Regions from separate parts of the Paraburkholderia sp. GAS42 genome, predicted to be linked through region 1. Evidence: predicted binding sites of a transcription regulator. Region 1 holds the regulator's gene; the other holds the start of a gene.
The links. The regulator LexA, encoded in region 1, represses DNA repair genes until DNA is damaged. The targets are predictions, from matches to a motif close to ACTGTATNNNNATACAGT.

Region 1 (3,415 bases):
AAGCGCGCCCGATGGGCGCGCCTGTCTGGTTTCACTGCCTGATACGTATTGGCATTGGCGTCATTGCGGCTGATAGATCGAATCGAAGACGCCGCCGTCCGCGAAGTGAGTCTTCTGCGCGTTGGTCCAGCCGCCGAAGCTGTCGTCCACCGTGTACAGCTTCAGCTTCGGAAACTTCGCCGTCAGCGCGGCCGGCACCTTGTTCGAACGCGGACGGTAGAAATTCTTCGCGGCGATCTCCTGACCTTCCTCGCTATAGAGGAAATTCAGATACGCCTCAGCCAGTTTGCGCGTGCCGTGTTTGTCGACGACCTTGTCGACCACCGCGACGGGCGGCTCAGCCAGGATGCTCACCGACGGCACGACGATCTCAAACTTGTCCGGGCCGAATTCCTTCACCGACAGAAACGCCTCGTTTTCCCACGCGATCAGCACGTCGCCGATATCGCGTTGCACGAAACTTGTCGTCGCGCCGCGGGCCCCGGAGTCCAGCACACCCGCGTTCCTGTAAAGCTTGCCGACGAATTCCTTCGCCTTCTGGTCGTTGCCGCCCGGCTGATGCTCCGCGTACGCCCACGCAGCCAGGTAGTTCCAGCGTGCGCCGCCGGAGGTTTTCGGGTTCGGTGTCACGATCGAAACGCCCGGCTTGATCAGGTCGTCCCAGTCCTTGATGTGCTTCGGGTTGCCCTTGCGCACCAGAAACACAATGGTCGACGTGTACGGTGACGCGTTGTCCGGCAGACGCTTCTGCCAGCCCTTGTCGATGAGGCCCTTGTTCGCAATCGCGTCGATGTCGTATGCGAGCGCCAGCGTCACCACGTCAGCCTGCAGACCGTCGAGCACCGAGCGCGCCTGTGCACCCGAGCCGCCGTGCGACTGCTTGAACGTGACCGACTCGCCGTTTTTCGCCTTCCATTCCTTGCCGAACGCCTGATTGACGTCCTGATACAGCTCGCGCGTCGGGTCGTACGACACGTTCAGCAGCGTCGTATCCGCTGCCAGCGCCTGACCGGCGACACCCGCTGCTGCCGCGACGCCCAGCGCGAGCGCCGTGACGATTTTTCGTGTTTTGCCTGCCAGCCCCGTATTTCTGCTCATCCGATTTTCTCCGGTTTGTTCTTTCGTTATCGCGGCGCGTGTGCGTTGCTTTGCATCAACTGGAGGCCAGTCTATCGAACGGCTTTCATCATTAAAAATAATTGTTCTTCATTTTTTAATACTCAAAAGTGGTAACGACGGCCTGGCGTAGCGTTGCGACACGAATCCGGCTGCGACAACGCCGAAAACCGGCGTTCTGGCGGCGGCGATCCGGACGAACTTAAAGTAAAGCTTGAAATGCGCCGATTACTGTATAAAAATACAGTCACCTGTTCATCCATACAGTGGCGCCATGACCAAACTCACCGCACGACAGCAGCAGGTTTTCGATCTGATCCGCCGGGCCATCGAACGCACCGGCTTCCCGCCCACCCGCGCGGAGATTGCCGCCGAGCTCGGTTTCAGCTCGGCGAACTCGGCGGAAGAGCATCTGCGCGCGCTGGCGCGCAAAGGCGTGATCGAGCTTGCGGCGGGCGCGTCGCGCGGTATCCGGCTGCTGTCCGGTTCGGACGACAGCCCTTACCAGTTCACGTTGCCGCACTCGAGCATCATGCAGCTGTCATTGCCGCTGATCGGCCGGGTGGCGGCAGGTAGCCCGATCCTCGCGCAGGAGCACATCTCGCAGCACTACGCGTGCGACCCGGCGCTCTTCTCCAGCAGGCCGGACTACCTGCTGAAGGTGCGCGGGCTGTCGATGCGCGATGCGGGCATCTTCGACGGCGACCTGCTCGCCGTGCAGAAGAAGAGCGAAGCGAAAGACGGTCAGATCATCGTTGCGCGTATTGGCGACGACGTCACGGTCAAGCGCCTGAAGCGCCGGCCGGACGGTATCGAGCTGATCGCCGAGAACCCCGATTATGAAAACATCTTTGTTCAGGCCGGCAGCGGGGAATTTGCGCTCGAAGGCATCGCGGTTGGGCTGATTCGCCCGACCGAATTCTGAACTTCGCCTGGAGAGTCTCATGGAACGCCTTGCCCGCCTGCTCCCTTTTCGTCAGTTCGGACGTCTGCGTCATCTGCGCAAGCTGGTGCCGTGCGCACCGCTCGACGCTGCCGGTGCGCCGTCGCTGTTCGACCGCGAGGTGATGACGGAAGCGTCGACCTTGCCGTCCGCGATGCCGGCTTTTGCGCGTGTTTCGCTGAACTCAGGGTTGAACGCGGAGCCGGGCCGTCGCGCGCCGGTGCGCGTGTATCACGGGCCGTCGCGGCTCATCATGGTGGGAACTGTCGACGCAGTGTGCCGCATGATCGACCGCTGTATCGCGGAAGAAAGCGCGGCCATGCAAGGCGCGCTGTTCGAATAGTTGAAGGCGTGCGAAAACGGATTCTTGCGGTAGCATCAGGAGCCGCAAGGGATCGTTTTCACTTCGTTGCGGTCCACGTTAATTGACGTTTAACGGCGAGTCGCAACCTATGAGCGTTTCGGTACCCACAAGAAATCGTCGTTCCCTGCGCGCGTTTGCCATCGCGATTGTTGTAATCGTGGTCGTGGCTGCGCTGGGGTATGGATATGCGTCGCCCTACATCGCGCTCGACAGCCTTAAGCGGGCTGCGGATGCCCGCGACGCCGAGACGGTCAATGAATACGTCGACTTTCCCGCGTTGCGCGAAAGTCTGAAGCAGCAGGTCACCGGGCTGCTCGCAAGGCGGCTCGATGCGCAGCACAACGGAAATCCGCTGGCCGCCATCGGCGCGATGATCGGCGTTGCGTTGATTGGTCCACTGGTGGATGCGTATGCGACGCCGGACGGCGTCGCAGCGTTGCTGAACGGCATGCCGCCGCGCGGCGACCTCGGCGAGCGGCCACCGGTAGCGGCCGGTCCGGTATCGGATGGAGCACCGAACGGGCGGTCCACCGGGGCGCCGGGCGCAGCAGCGCCACAGGCACCTGCGCCGCCCGCCGCTTCAACGTCGCCGGTCCAGCAGACGCCGCCACAACCTCCACAGACCACGGCGGAATATCACGGGATCAACGAGTTCGTCGTAACGTATCGGCACGGTGTCGGCGATACGCACTATTCCGCGATCCTGCGACGCGATGGACTCTTTTCGTGGAAGCTGTCAGCTGTCGATCTCAACGGCTGAACGCGAACACGCGCGTCGTCCAGAATCGCATTCGATGTCAGGCCGCGGCCGCCGTCTGATGCTGCTCTTCCACCGATGAACACGCCACCAGGATGCTACACGACACTCTATCGAGCAACGGCGTGTTGCCGGCGCCCATCCACCATCGCGAGAGACCGGTCCGGCACCGATGGCCGACCACGACCAGATCGACCTGCAACTGATTGGCCAGATTGGCAATTTCATCGATCGG
Region 2 (3,415 bases), on a different contig from region 1:
CAAAAAATCGCTCAGTGCGACAATCGTGTGATGACAACTCTGATTGCCTTGCGGGAAAACGTTTCGTTCCAGCGGCCCTTCTCTCTGCCTGTCAGACCATGATTGCCACGTGCGACCGGCAGGAAAGGAAATCCTTGGCGCTACCTGCCGGCGATCTGCCCGGTCAAAACAGGCTGAGTTGCGACACGTCTTGCGGCACCGAACGTTGTGCTTCGACCTGCTGAAAGCGCGACATATCCAGAGCCCCGTGATACCGCATCTCTAGCCCCAGCCGCCGCGCGGCGTTGGCGAAGCGCTGCTTAAGGAGATCTGCCCACAAACCCTCCCCTTTTAGCCGCGCGCCAAACGATGAATCGTAATCTTTGCCACCACGCATATCGCGTACGCGATTCATCACGCGCTCCACACGATCTGGAAAATGCGTGGCCAGCCAATCCTTGAACAATGGAGCGACTTCCCACGGCAAGCGCAAAACAATGTAGCTCGCATTCTTCGCACCTGCTTCCGCGCAGGCCTCAAGAACACGCTCCAGGTCTGGCTCGGTGATAAATGGTATTACCGGCGCTATGCTTACGCCGACCGGTATGCCCGCTTCACTCAATGTGCGAATCGTTCGTAGGCGCCTTGCTGGAGTGGCTGCGCGTGGTTCGAGCGTGCGCGCGATATCGGCATCGAGCGTAGTGATTGTGATTGCGGCCATCATCTGACCACGCTCGGCCATCGGCGCCAACAGGTCAATGTCACGCTCGATCAGTGAACTTTTTGTGATCGCCGCGAAAGGCTGGTTGTATTCACTCATAACCTGAATTACCCGCCGCGTCAGCCGCAGATCGCGCTCGACTGGTTGCCACGCATCCGTGTTGACGCCCAGTGCAATTGGTTGTGGGACATATGACTTCTTCGCCATTTCGCGCGCGAGCAGCTCGGGGGCGTTAATTTTTGCGTAGATGCGACTTTCAAAATCCAAGCCTGGAGACAGCCCCAGATAACTATGCGTTGCACGCGCAAAGCAATATATGCAGCCATGCTCACATCCGCGATAGGGGTTCAGCGACACTTTAAACGCAATATCCGGCGACCGATTGTGCGTCAAGATGCTTTTCGCCTGTTCCTCGAACACCTGCGTTCGTAGCGCAGGCCGTCCGCTCTCTTCTTCGGACGAGGAGGTCCAGCCGTCGTCGACCGCTTCCCGCTGGTCGACCTCATAACGGCCCTGCATGTTGGATACTGCGCCCCGTCCTTTGTGACGGGCAGGCGGAGCGATTGGATACTCGGGAATATTTGTGCCGAATTTGGTCATAGGGCGTTGCAAAAGTACGGTGCTCCAGTACACAACAGACAATGCTCAATACTGTACAAATTCACATATGTTGGACAGTAGCATAGTCCCCATAGCAAAAGCTACTCGGCCGCAGGCCGAGGTTCTACAAAACGGAATTTTGTTCGTTGAATTATGTTTATAATCCTATAATCTAGACGATCAGACTGTTACCTAGGATGTAAGCGCATCGCCATTTGGGAATACGCGTATGGCGAAATATGTGCTTAACGCAAGCCGGGGTGCGTTGCACCTCATGCTGCAGCACAAGGGCGACCGTGCCTGAGCGCAACTGAAATGCTTGTCCAACTACTGGCGCCATCGTATTCTTCGTTTACAGCACAATTCAATTATTTGCGTCTCGACGAATAGTTCGGCAATTTATTCGCTTCAGGCAGATCAATCGAGATGGCTCGCAACCAAGACATGTGAAGACCCATGCCATATGAAAATATCGACGCATTGATCCAGCATCATGTCTCGATCTTATCTTTGACTGAGCAAGTTGCGCGATTAGCTGCTCAAAATCTATTCAATGCAGTTGAGGCGCGACTATTTCCTGAAGGCGTTCCGGCAACATCACCTGGGACCATCTACCTGATGGATCTACGGAACGACTCGTGGGTAGAGGTGAATTCAACGCAAGATTTGGCGACAATTCGAAGCAAAAAACTGCTCTTCGCTATCGGTGTGCGTTTCTTCGATGCGACGCACGAAATCGCGGACGTAATCCTCCCCGTGACACTAACGCCGCGCGGTGAAGACGCAGATGTCGTCCTGGGATCGCAACAGATTTCAACTTTCTCTACTGGAGGTAACTATTCGCGCGTTGCCGATCTTGCTGAAACCTTGATCGCCGAAGCTGCGTCAAGCTGGGACTATGATCGTCGTGGCGAAGAAACGATCTACGCTTGACGATGTCGAAGTCCCGATGACTGGCTCTGACACGCCAACAGCTTTCGTGGCTACGGTCGGTTTACTACACGCCCGGCTTTGCGTAGCGAGCCGTGCTGATTTCCCCCTCTTCATCATTCGGGTCGCTTCCCGGTTTCCCCCACTCAAACGCCTGCTCGTTGATGCTCCTTACGTCTCCAGAGATGCTTCCGGGCACCTTTTCGACGCGAATTTTTGCCCCTGCTTTATTCAGGGAACATTTCGCTGAGAGCGTCTCGATGCGATGCTGCTTGTATATCAACGCTTCGGCATGCGCGCTCCCCACGACACCATTGCCAGCGATGCAGAAATTGTGCGTTCGCAACCCACCTCTCAAACGTCCCAACGGTTTGCCTGGAATGAGCGCGCGCCCACCGCTTCGAACAGCAAGTCCCTCACACGAAACCGGCGCCGACTGCAGTCGTTGATCTTTCACGGCATGAACGGCGGCGCAGCTTGCGTGGACTGAGATTTACGGGCCCGGATGCTTCAGCCCGCGTCGACGACGGACTTCGCAATCAGTGGTTCGCGCGCACAGTGAAATCTTGTGCGGCCGGCCTCTCCGGGAGTTTGCATGAATCGTTGATCGTAAGGTTCGAGCCGTCTACTATCGTAGATAGGTCTGTTGTACTAGTGCGAAAATCATGAAGAAAATAATATGGAGACACCCCCATGCAAGCAGAAGTTATCCGTTCCGTGCCGGCCTATGCCGACGCGGTGGCCGGGTTCAGCATCGAAACGGCCGTCGCGCATCTGTGCGGTGATCTCGAGCGCGGCTTGAACGCGTGCGTCGAATGTTGCGACCGATACGCAACCAACGACGCAACGTCGCTCGACTGGGTCGGCGTGACTGGTCATCATCGTAGTTTCAGCTTCGCGCAGATGCAGGCGCTTTCGGCACGCGTAGCCAACTTGCTGGTTGCACACGGCATAAGGCCCGGCGATGTGGTGGCTGGCCTTCTGCCGCGCACGCCCGAGCTTGTTGCCACGATTCTCGGCACGTGGCGCGCGGGTGCGGTCTATCAACCGCTTTTCACTGCTTTCGGACCAAAGGCGATCGAGCACCGACTGCACATGAGCGGCGCAAAGCTTGTCATTACCAACACAACCAACCGGGGCAAGCTCGCCGGTATCATCAGTTGCCCTCAGATCGGGACAGTACTC

Region 2: a site for LexA is predicted at 1,351-1,368, ahead of P3T16_RS26805 (PA0069 family radical SAM protein). Genes of this name have one in related genera too.

The regions. Positions count from the first base shown of each region.
Region 1 is NZ_JBNDML010000028.1:10,470-13,884, forward strand. It holds gene P3T16_RS30360 (sulfate ABC transporter substrate-binding protein) at 61-1,098, opposite strand; gene lexA (transcriptional repressor LexA) at 1,391-2,041, shown strand; gene P3T16_RS30370 (hypothetical protein) at 2,061-2,402, shown strand; gene P3T16_RS30375 (DUF2939 domain-containing protein) at 2,512-3,183, shown strand; gene P3T16_RS30380 (universal stress protein) at 3,221-3,415, opposite strand, start outside.
Region 2 is NZ_JBNDML010000021.1:45,949-49,363, reverse strand. It holds gene P3T16_RS26805 (PA0069 family radical SAM protein) at 164-1,300, opposite strand; gene P3T16_RS26800 (hypothetical protein) at 1,757-2,233, shown strand; gene P3T16_RS26795 (hypothetical protein) at 2,298-2,576, opposite strand; gene P3T16_RS26790 (acyl-CoA synthetase) at 2,924-3,415, shown strand, end outside.